DNA from 2 places in the Bradyrhizobium sp. UFLA06-06 genome. Region 1 is predicted to be linked to the other one. Evidence: predicted binding sites of a transcription regulator. Region 1 holds the regulator's gene; the other holds the start of a gene.

Region 1 (5,711 bases):
GCTGTGGGGCGGACGTGAGCTCACGATGCTGATGCTGGCCTCGCTGGTGGCAGGGCTTGCGACGACGCCCTACGCCGCCTTCCATTTCCACCGCGTGACGCCCTACGGGTTGCTCGCCAACCTCGCGGCAATGCCTGTCGTGTCGGCGGTCGTGATGCCGGCCGGCCTGCTGGGGCTCCTCGCCATGCCGTTCGGCTTCGACGGCGTGTTCTGGGCGATCATGGGTCTTGGCATCGACTGGATGATCCTGGTGACGCAATGGGTCGCCGCACTCCCGGGCGCGGTCGGCCGCATGGCGGCGTTCGGCATCGGGCCGTTGATCGCAGCGAGCGCCGGCATCATCCTGCTCGGGCTGCTGCGCACGCCGTTGCGCTGGTCTGGCGCCGTGCTGCTCGTGATGGCCTCGGTCTGGGCGCTCAGGGTGCCGCAGCCGGACGTGCTGGTCTCCGGCGACGGGCGCAACGTCGCGGTGCGCGGCGGTGACGGGCGGCTGCATTTGATGCACAGCGCCAAGGATGCGTTCCTGGTCAAGGAGTGGTTGGCGGCGGACGCCGACGCGCGGACCGCCACCGATGCGTCGCTGGGCGAGGGCGTCTCCTGCGATGCCGGCGGTTGCGTGGCCCAGGGACCTGGCGGCGCCTTCGTCGCGCTCGCGACCCGGCCGGAGGCGCTGGCGGACGACTGCGAGCGCGCGGGCCTGATCGTAACGGCGCGGCCGGCGCCGCAGGGCTGCGCGGCGTCGGTGATCGATGCCGAGCGGCTGCGCCGCCACGGCGCGCTGGTGCTGCGGCGGATCAGGGACGGCTACGCCGTCGATGCGGTCAAGCCCGGCGGGATCGACCGGCCGTGGTCGCCGGCGGTTCCGGGCGACGGCGAGAGCGAAACGACGCTGCGTGCGCCGGCCGCTGCGCCGCGGCCCGCCGTGGACGCGACGCCGGCCGAGACCGATCTGCAGGGCGATGATTAGCGGTGGTCCGGCGAGGGGCCGCTCGGAAGCTCGAACAGGCCGAGATGGTATTCGTCGGAATCGGGGCCGGCGTCGGGCTTCTTGACGAGGGTAAAGGAAGCCTCGGGAAATTGCTCCCAGACTTTCAGGTCGTCGGCCGTCACCGTCAGCCAACCGAACCGGAACATGTAGCGGCCCGGTTCCGTGACGCGTCCAGCCTTTTGCCATGTGACCTTATCGACCACCGCGCACGTCCTCCGTGCCCGATGATGCGCCAAGGCGCCGGCCGACGCAAATCTCCCCATGCGCCCCGGAAGCGGAAGTCCGGGGTCGCCCGAAATTGCTTAGGTCATCCGCCGCCGAACAGCTCATTCCGCGGCGACGATGCGCTCAACCCAAAAACAGCGTTGCGAATGCGGAGGGCCGCCGCTCGACGACCTTCGGCTTGTGCTCGACCGGCGGATGCAGCGCCGGCAATTGCAGCACGCTGACGCGCTGTCCCTCGACCAGCTGGGTCACCAGGACATGGCTGCCGTCGGGGAATTCGACCGCGTCATGATGCCGATCGGGCACGTCGGGCTCGACTTCGTTGAATACGCCGACGCGATAGTTCAGCGTCTTGGTCCAGATCCAGCGGCTGTCGTAGCGAACGTTCTCGGCGAAAGCGAGCTCGGTGCCCGGCAGCATGCAGACCGCGACAGTGGGATCGTTCTCCGAAGCAAAGCCGCGGGTCGACGTGCCGCGGAACGTCGTCGTGATCAGCGTCTCTCCGACAATGGCGGGGCGCGATGCCACGGCGTGCAGACTATAGTCACACATCGGATGGCTCCTCATTTCGAGGTAGCGACCCGTGCCTCTCCTTGAGGCATTAGGGCCTCTACCAGAGTGGACGATAGCGAACGAGCTTCTGCTCGTTTCTGGGCGATTGTACGACTGGTCCGAGACCGCCTCCGATCACAAACACGCGACGCTGCGCGAGAGGTATCGGAGCGCATCGGGCAGGCCGTACGCTACACTATCATGCAAGGAACGATCCGACGTGTTGCTCGTTCCCGGCCGCCGCAAGTATTTGCAATTCAGTATTTGCGATAAAGCCCGATCAGCTTGCCTTGGATGCGGACCCGGTTCGGCGGCAGGATGCGCACTTCATAGGCGGTGTTGGCCGGCTCGAGCGCGATCGATGCGCCGCGGCGGCGGAAGCGCTTCAGGGTGGCTTCCTCCTCGTCGATCAGCGCCACCACGATGTCGCCGGTATTGGCGACGTCGTTGCGCTGGATCAGCGCCATGTCGCCGTCGAGGATGCCGGCATCGACCATCGAGTCGCCGCGCACCTCGAGCGCATAGTGCTCGCCGGCGCCGAGCATGTCGGGCGGCACGCTGATGGTGTGGCTGCGGGTCTGCAGCGCCTCGATCGGCGTACCGGCGGCGATCCGGCCCATCACGGGGACCGCGACCGGACGGTTGCCGTCGTCCTCGGCGATCGGCGGCGTGCTGGCGCGCCGGCCGAGGGTGCCTTCGATGACGCTGGGCGTGAAGCCGCGGCGGCCGTTGCCGCCGCCGGCCGACAGTTCGGGCAGCTTGATGACCTCGATGGCGCGGGCGCGGTTCGGCAGGCGGCGGATGAAGCCGCGCTCCTCCAGCGCAGTGATCAGGCGGTGGATACCGGACTTCGAGCGCAGGTCGAGCGCATCCTTCATCTCGTCGAAGGAGGGCGGTACGCCGGCCTCTTTCAGACGTTCATTGATGAAACGCAGAAGTTCGTACTGTTTGCGCGTGAGCATCTCGAGTATTCCCCCGGTTGATAGCGTCGTTCGATTCCGAGACTCTTCTGGCAGGGCCTGCAGGCGGGACCTGACCTCAGGAGCATGTGCTCGTTGCACCTGCTTCCACGCGGCTTCCCGATTGTAGACACCAGTACTCGAAACAAATCATGAACGGACACTATATGTTCGATATGTGTTCCGCAACCACTTAATTTCCGGTGAACGGATCAGGCAACGCACAATCGGCGGGGCGCGAAAAACCTTATTCGGGCAGTGTCAGGATCTCGCATTCGCTGCCTTTGACGGCCGCAGCCGCGAACGGCGGACGCACGAGAAGTGCCCGTGCCGCAGCGAGATTCCTGAGCAGCGACGAGTCCTGCTGCGTCACCGGCGTCGCGATCAGCGTGCCGTCCTCGCGCGCTTCGAGCCATGCACGCAGATAGTCCTCGCGCTGGTCGTTGGCGGCGAGGTCGCGGCCGAGCAGGGCGCTCGTGCGGCGATGATGAATCACTTTCCGGCCGTTCAGCGCCCGAATCAACGGCACCAGGAACAGGAAGGCGCAGACATAGGACGACACCGGATTGCCGGGCAGGCCGATCACCCGCATCGCGCCGAGCCGGCCATGCATCATCGGCTTGCCGGGCCGCATCGCAATCCGCCAGAACGTCATGTCGACGCCCTCGGCTTCCAGCGACCGTTTGACGAGATCGTGGTCGCCGACCGAGGCGCCGCCTGTCGTGATGAGGACATCGGCGCCGGCCTCGCGCGCCCGGCGGATGCCGGCCGTGGTCGCCTCCACCGTGTCGGCGGCAACGCCGAGGTCGACGGTCTCGGCGCCCTCGGCGCGCGCCAGCGCCCGCAGCGCGTAGCCGTTGGAATAGACGATCTGGCCGGGCCCGGGCTGCGAGCCCGGCATCACCAGCTCGTCGCCGGTCGCCAGCACCGCGACCTTCGGGCGGCGGCGCACCGCAAGTTCCGGATAGTTCATGGCGGCCGCCAGCGACAGCGCGCGGTCGGACAGGCGGCTGCCGCCGCTGAGCAGCACCTCGCCGGCACGGAAGTCGACCCCGGCCGGGCGGATGTGCCGTCCGACGCTGGCGGTCTCCGTGATCGTGATGTGGTCGCCGCCGTCGACGGCGGTGTCTTCCTGGATGATCACCGCGTCGGCGCCATTGGGGATCACGCCGCCGGTGAAGATCCGCACCGCCTCGCCGGCGCCGACCGTCCGCTCGAACGGCCGGCCGGCGGCGACTTCGCCGATCACCTTGAGCCGGGCCTTTAGATCAGCCGCATCGGCGGCGCGCACCGCATAGCCGTCCATCGCCGACATCGGCTGCGGCGGCTGGGTGCGCAGCGCCGCGAGGTCGTGCGCCAGCGTGCGGTGGTAGGCGGCATCGAGCGCGACCATCTCCTCCGGCAGCGGTTCGGCGCCGGCGAGGACGGCGGACAGGGCATCGGCAACCGGCATCAGGGCCACGCTCAGAGCTCCTCAATTCCCAATGTTCAAATACCAAGTGCGGTCAAAGCCCTTGCCACGTCATCCGTCGACGTCACGTGGATAGCATGAAGGCCGCGCGCCCGCGCACCTTCGATATTGGCGGCCAGGTCGTCGAAAAACAGGATCCGCGACGCCGGCACGCCGATGGCTTTTACCACATGATCATAGGCCTCGGCGTCGGGTTTGCGGAAGCCGATGCTCGAGGACAGGAAGACGTTGCGGAAATGGCTGAGCAGCTCGGCGTGGGTGACCGAGAAATGCGCGACATGGGCCGGATTGGTGTTGGAGAAGGCGTAGAGCGGCATCCGCTCGGCGGCCGCCGCGAGCAGCGGGGCGATGCCCGGCATCTCGCCGGTGAAGATCGCGTTCCAGCCTTCGAGGAACTGGGCGTCCGTGATGTCGATGCCGAGCGTCCGGCGCAGGCTTTCGAAGAACGCCGCGTCGTCGATCCGGCCGATCTCGTGATGCTTGAAACTGTCGTCGACGACAAAGCGCGTGGCGAGCTCGGCGGGCGCGCAGCCGGCATGCTGCGCCCAGTGCGCCACCACCTTGTCAAAGTTGATGTCGAGCACGACGCGGCCGATATCGAACAGCAGCACGTCGACGGAGTTGGGAGAGAATTGCGAGGTCATTGCGTGAAACCGTGTACGAGAATTGCGGGCAGGCGGCAATGTCCTCGATTTCAGTGACGGGTGTACGTGGCGTTGCATTCATCGCGAGACTGTTCCCGCGCACACCACCGTCGTCCCGGCGAAGGCCGGGACCCATAACCACAGGGTTGGGTTGTTGAGAGGAGGCTGTGGCCCCAGCGTCGCGCAACAATTCCCATTCGTGGTAATGGGTCCCGGCCTTCGCCGGGACGACGCCGGATGTGTTGTCGCTTGTGCGTCAAACATCCGCATTCTCGCGACATGATTTGTCCGAGCTTTGCTCTTCGTTTCACCCTATATTTTTCTATATTTTTGCTGCGGGGCTAGCCACGTCGGGCAACTCAGTGGCACGCGCGCGCGAGCTTTCAGGGCAGCAAGCGGCTCGACGCCTGCCGGCGGCTTGGTGCCCGCCGGGCGTCGCGCTCACAGCCTGGACAGCGCCAGGCCGAGGTAACCGATCAGCGCACCGGTGCTGAGAATGATGACGACGAGCGCCTGCTCCGAGCGTGCTTGCAAGGTTTTCCGGGTCACGGCGTTGGACGCTCCGTCTTCGAGATCATGCGGTCCAACGAACAGCATCGATTTCCGTTCCGGTCTTTCCCGGGGAACCTTCACGACGTGCCCATGCAGGCCGCACGCCCGGACGAGCGACGCGACGAACGCGGAACAGGAACGCAGGTCGGCTGCCTATGAGGGCGGCGCGATCCCCGGAACGGGGAAAGCGCGGCACATCTCGACGCTGTTCGACCTCAGTCGTTTGACGACCGCTGCATCTCCCTTCGACCGGAGGGATTCCGCAATGAGTTCGGCGATGAGGCGCATTTCGGGCTCGCCCATGCCGCGCGTGGTCGCCG
Region 2 (5,711 bases), on a different contig from region 1:
CAGCGGACTGACCGGCGGACGGTAGATGATCGGGGCATCCTCGGTCTTGCCGGCGAACCAGCGCGAATTGAGGATCGCCAGCAGCGCGATCGCGGCGGTCGCCACGATCAGCCCGCCGAGCACCACGCCCCAGCGCAGCGCGCCCGCCTTGAGATCGGCGAGTGCAGGCAAGGCCGGCAGCGCCAGCACGTCGGCGCGGACCAGCCAGATCAGGTAGGGCAGCGCCAGCACGATGATGACCAGCAGCGCGTAGATCGGATCGACCGATTTGAGCATGCGCCGCCCGCGCTCGGTTGCGAGCGCAAAGCCTGTCACGAGCAGGATCATGCCGATCGCCGCCGGCGTCGTCAGCAGCAGGAGGCCGCAATCGATCGACCAGGCGAACCAGGCGCTGCGCCGGTTCTGCCCGATCAGTTGCCAGGAATGCAGCAGCAGCAGCGCCCAGAGCGGGCGCGCCAGGATCAGCGGGCCGAACTCGACGCTCGGCGAGGAGAACACCACCACCGTCATCGACAGCAGCACCGCCAGCACGCCCTGCGGGCCGCCGACGATGGCGCGCGCCAGGGCGTAGAAGGCGATGAAGGTGACGATTTCGCAGACCTGCGCCAGGAGATAGACGCCGAACACGTGATTGCCGACGGCGCGGAAGGCGATGTCGGCGAGCCAGAACGCGAGCGGCGGCCCCATGTCGGTGCCGACCTGATATTCGCGGCCGAAGGCGAGGATGGCGGCGAGGTTGCCGGGCGGGCTGCCGTAGAAGATGGCCGGCAGGAACAGCCAGATCGCGGCCTGCGCCAGCACCACGATCCAGACCACGAGGCGCGGCCGGGCGCGGATCAGTTCGACAACCAGGGAGGTAAACCGCATGAAACGCCTGAAATGCCCCAGCCACCCCTATCAAGCGGCGCCATCTGATCCCGAGGGTTTTTGATAAACGGCGGCGGCGGTGGAGGCAACCGGGGCCGGATGAGTCCACGGTGCAAAGTCAAATGCAGGTGTCATGCCCCGCGAAGGCGGGGCATCCAGTACGCCGCGACCGTTGGGCTTAAGCACAGCTGTCTCTGGAATACTGGATCGCCCGGTCAAAGCCGGGCGATGACAGTCGAGATTGTGGGTCCGGCGATCCTACGCCGCTTCGGATGCCGCCGCTTCACTTTCGGCGTCGATCGTGAACAGATCCGGCTCCGCCCGGACGGGGAAATGCTTCAGCCGCGCGGCGACGACGGGCGCGAAGAAGGTGCGGTGATGGCTGCTGGGGCCGAGCCGGTCGAGCGCCTCGAGGTGCTCGGGGACCGCATAGCCCTTGTGCTGCTCGAAGCCGTAGCCGGGACAATCCAGCGCCAGCGCGCACATCAGGCGATCGCGCGTCACCTTGGCGATGATCGAGGCCGCCGCGATCGAGGCCACGATGCCGTCGCCGCCGATCACGGCGTCGCAGTCGCAGGGCGTGGCGAGCTTGTCGCGGCCGTCGACGAAGACGTGCTTCGGCATTTCCGGCAGCGCATGCACGGCGCGCGCGAGCGCCCACAGCGAGGCGCGCAGGATGTTGTCGCGGTCGATCCGCGCCCGCGACGCCACCGCGACCGAGAACGCCGATGTGGCGCAGATCTCCTCGAACAGTTCCTCGCGGCGCTCGACGGTCAGCCGCTTCGAATCATCGAGGCCCTTGGGAATCCGATTTGGGTCCAGCACCACGGCGGCGGCGACCACCGGACCCGCCAGCGGCCCGCGCCCGGCCTCGTCGCAGCCGGCGACCGGCCAGACGCCGCGCTTGATCAGCGCGCGCTCGCGCCGAAAGCTCGGCCGCGTCACCACGATGACGCGCTTGTCCGGCCTGGCCGGCTCGGCCGGTTTCTTCTTCGACGCGGTCTTAACCGTGCTGTTGGACTTGTCCCGAATCATGCGGGGGATCGTGATCAAGCCCGGCCCGCGGCGCAACCGGGAACCTGGCGCCCTTCCCCGCTATTCAATTCGCCGCTCCAATCGGGATCGGCGCTCTAATCGGGAATTGACACCCGGCGGTCGTCGCGAACCTCAAAGCCCGGCGCGCGCACCACTTCCCAGGCGTGGCCGTCGGGATCGCCGAAATAGCCGCAATATCCGCCGTAGCTGGTGGGCTGCGCGGGCTTCAGCAGCCTGGCGCCTTTCGACAGCGCGAACGCCATCACGCGATCGACCTCGGCGTCGTCGTTGCAGTTCCAGGCGATCGCGACGCCGCGGAACGCTGACGGCCGTGGCTGATCCGGCAGCCCGGCATCGGCGGCGAGCAGATGCCACGGGAACAGGCCGAGCACGGTGCTGCCGGTCTCGAAGAAGGCAACCTCCTCGCCGGTCGCGCGCATCTTCCTGGTGAAGCCGAGCGATTCATAAAAGGCGATGCTGGCGCGCATGTCGCTGACGCCGAGCGTGAGGACGGTTAAGCGTGCGGTCGGGGTGTTACTCATTCTTGCACTCACTCATTGTTATGTTCGTAGCTCGGATGGAGCGAAGCGAAATCCGGGAAATCTTTGGCCAGGGGTCGACGAGCCCCGGATTTCGCTGCCCTCCATCCGGGCTACACCCTCACCTAGAATAGACTGAGTTGCTGTCCGCTGCGCTTCGGCTTGGCGAAGTGATCGGTGGTCAGCTTGGTCCGCCGCTTGTTGAGGCCGAGCTTTTCGCAGGCGATCTCGAAGCGGCGGCCGATCATCCAGGCCATCGGGCCGGTGCCCTTCATCCTGGTGCCCCATTGCGAGTCGTAGTCGCGGCCGCCGCGCATGTCGCGGATCAGCGTGAAGACGTGACGGTAGCGGTCGGGATAATTCGCCATCAGCCATTCGCGGAACAGATCGCGCACCTCGAGCGGCAGGCGCAGCAGCACGTAGCTCGCCTCCCTGGCGCCGGCATGCGCGGCGGCATCGAGGATGCGCTCGATCTCGGAGTCGTTCAGCGCCGGGATCACGGGGGCGACCATCACCGTAGTCGGGATGCCGGCGTCGGCGAGCCGCTTGATCGCCTCGAGCCGCTTCGGCGGGGTCGACGCCCGCGGCTCCATGGTGCGGGCGAGCTTCGGGTCGAGCGTCGTCACCGAGAGCGCGACCTTGGCGAGATTGCGCTTGGCCAACCGCGCCAGGATGTCGATGTCGCGCACGACCAGCGCCGACTTGGTGACGATGCCGACCGGATGGCCGGCGCGCTCCAGCACCTCGAGGATGCCGCGCATGATCTTCCGGTCGCGTTCGATCGGCTGATAGGGATCGGTGTTGGTGCCGATCGCGATCATTCGCGCCTCGTAGTCCGGCGCCGCCAGTTCCTTCTTGAGCAGCGCGGGTGCGTCCGGCTTGGCGAACAGCTTCGATTCGAAGTCCAGCCCCGGCGACAGGCCGAGATAGGCGTGGGTCGGCCGCGCGAAGCAATAGACGCAGCCATGCTCGCAGCCGCGATAGGGATTGATCGATCGGTCGAAGCCGATGTCGGGCGAGTCGTTGCGGGTGATCACCTTGCGCGAGGTGTCGAGCGCCACGCTGGTCGTGAACGGCGGCAAATCTTCGAGGCTCTGCCAGCCGTCGTCGAAGGCGACGCGGGCCTCGGCCTCGTAGCGGCCGCTGGCGTTGGACTGCGCACCGCGGCCGCGCCGCCGCTCGCGCTCGATCGCGACCGCAAGCTCGGGAAAAGGGGAAGATGCACCCGCCGGGTTATCGGAGGGCGCCGTTACCGGCGGGTGCTTGAGGGCATGAGAGGATGCTCGGCTCATGTTCTGAAGTTAACACAGCACGAGAACAAATCAAGAACATGAACGGAGAAATTCCACAGAACCTTGCTACAAAATTCTGCAGGCGAACAGGCTGCTTTGAATATGACAAGGTGATAACACGGCCGGAGTTTCTCCATCGTTTGAGCCATCGAAGCCTCAAAATCATGCTGAGCGTGATCATTCCAACCGACGGCGTCGAGCGCACCGCGGTCGCAACCCTGGCGGCGCTGGTGCCGGGCGCGGCCGCGGGTGTCATCCGCGAAGTGCTGCTGGTCGACCGCAGCAACAGCGATGTGATGGAGCGCGTCGCCGACGTCGCCGGCTGCCGCTTCCTGCGCTTCGAGGGCACGCGCGCCGCGGCGCTTGCGGCAGGCGCGCGGCAGGCGCGGTCGCCCTGGCTGATGTTCCTGCATCCGGGCGCGGTGCTCGATGCCGGCTGGATCGAGGAATCCACCCAGTTCATCCAGATGGTGGCGGCCAGCGGCAAGGACCGCGCCGGCATCTTCCGCTACGCCCGCGCGCCCTACACCGACCCCGGCCTGCGCGACGGCCTCAAATTCGTCGCCCGGATGATCACCGGGCCTTCGGCCGAACAAGGCCTTTTGATCGCGCGCGAACATTACGAGCGGATCGGCGGCTACCGGCCCGATGCCCGCCGCTCCGAGGCGCGCCTGCTGCGCCGGCTCGGCCGCTCCTCCCGCACCATGCTGCGCAGCCGGATCATGGTGGCTTGAAGCGTTTTCAAGCGAAGTGGGCACCGGTTCGCGTAAAGAAAACGCGTCAAAACAAGCCTGAAGCTTAGGTTCTGTCTTCAGAACTGAAGCTTGAACAAAGCCCTTGCGGATTATTTGATTCCGTCAAATAATATATTTGATGAAATCAAATTCCCATGACGCCACCCTCGAGAGCCAGGTCGCCGCGATCCGCGGCTTCAGCCGGTTCTATACCCGCAAGCTCGGCATCATCGAGCCGAAGCTGCTGCACTCGCCATTCACGCTGCAGGAAGCGCGGATCATCTACGAGCTCGCGCATCGCGAAAATTGCACCGCAACCGACCTGGTGCTCGATCTCGATCTCGATGCCGGTTTCGTCAGCCGCACGCTGGCGGCGCTGCAAAAGCGCCAGATCGTGACCCGCAAGCCGTCGAAGGCCGACAAGCGTGTCAACGAGGTGGCCCTCACCGCCAAGGGCCGCACCGCAGCCGCCGATCTCGACAGCCGCTCGCGCAGCGAGGTCGGGGCGCTATTGAAGCAGATGGACAGCGACCGTCGCGCCGCGGTGGTGCGCGCCATGAGCACGATCGAGCTATCGCTGGAGCCGCCGGCCGGGAAACCGGTCGGCTTCCTGCTGCGCAGCCATCGCGTCGGCGACATGGGCTGGGTCGTCTCGCGGCAGGGACAAGCCTACGCGGAGGAATATGGCTGGGACATCAGCTACGAGGCGTTGGTGGCCGAGATCTGCGCGCAGTTTCTGCGATCGTTCGATCCCGCCCGCGAGCATTGCTGGATCGCGGAGGTCGACGGCGAGCCGGTCGGCTCGATCTTCCTGGTCGACGGCGGCGACGGGGTCGCCAAGCTGCGCCTGCTGCTGGTGGAGGAGAAGGCGCGCGGGCTCGGCGTCGGCCGCGCCCTGGTCGAGCAATGCATCCGCGCCGCGCGCGAGAAGGGCTACAAAAAGATGACGCTGTGGACCCAGAGCATCCTGGTCGCCGCGCGCGGCATCTACGCCCGCGCCGGTTTTCAGCGGGTGAAAGAAGAGAAGCATCACAGCTTTGGGGTCGACCTGGTCGGCGAGACCTGGGAGCTGGAGTTGTAAAGCCGCAGCGCCGAGAAGTCTGGACTGCGTAGCCCGGATGGAGCGCAGCGCAATCCAGGGCCGCGGAAGAGACTGCCCCGGATTTCGCTCCGCTCCATCCGGGCTACGGCAGCTCACCCTTGAGATTCCGGGCTCATCACTGCGCGATGCCCTCAGATGCGCA

Evidence for each region. The regulator LexA, encoded in region 1, represses DNA repair genes until DNA is damaged. The targets are predictions, from matches to a motif close to TGTTCNNNNTGTGTTCNG.
Region 2: the regulator LexA is predicted to act here: its motif matches at 3,755-3,772, upstream of IF803_RS08530 (PA0069 family radical SAM protein).

The regions. Positions count from the first base shown of each region.
Region 1 covers NZ_JADFUD010000005.1:32,926-38,636, reverse strand. The annotation lists gene IF803_RS05755 (ComEC/Rec2 family competence protein) at 1-967, shown strand, start outside; gene IF803_RS05750 (hypothetical protein) at 964-1,191, opposite strand; gene IF803_RS05745 (hypothetical protein) at 1,337-1,765, opposite strand; gene lexA (transcriptional repressor LexA) at 2,023-2,727, opposite strand; gene IF803_RS05735 (molybdopterin molybdotransferase MoeA) at 2,972-4,186, opposite strand; gene IF803_RS05730 (HAD family hydrolase) at 4,213-4,839, opposite strand; gene IF803_RS05725 (hypothetical protein) at 5,281-5,436, opposite strand; gene IF803_RS05720 (serine hydroxymethyltransferase) at 5,545-5,711, opposite strand, start outside.
Region 2 covers NZ_JADFUD010000007.1:132,366-138,076, reverse strand. The annotation lists gene IF803_RS08545 (glycosyltransferase family 39 protein) at 1-867, opposite strand, end outside; gene IF803_RS08540 (ribonuclease HII) at 1,126-1,902, opposite strand; gene IF803_RS08535 (VOC family protein) at 1,998-2,444, opposite strand; gene IF803_RS08530 (PA0069 family radical SAM protein) at 2,567-3,733, opposite strand; gene IF803_RS08525 (glycosyltransferase family protein) at 3,898-4,467, shown strand; gene IF803_RS08520 (bifunctional helix-turn-helix transcriptional regulator/GNAT family N-acetyltransferase) at 4,607-5,548, shown strand.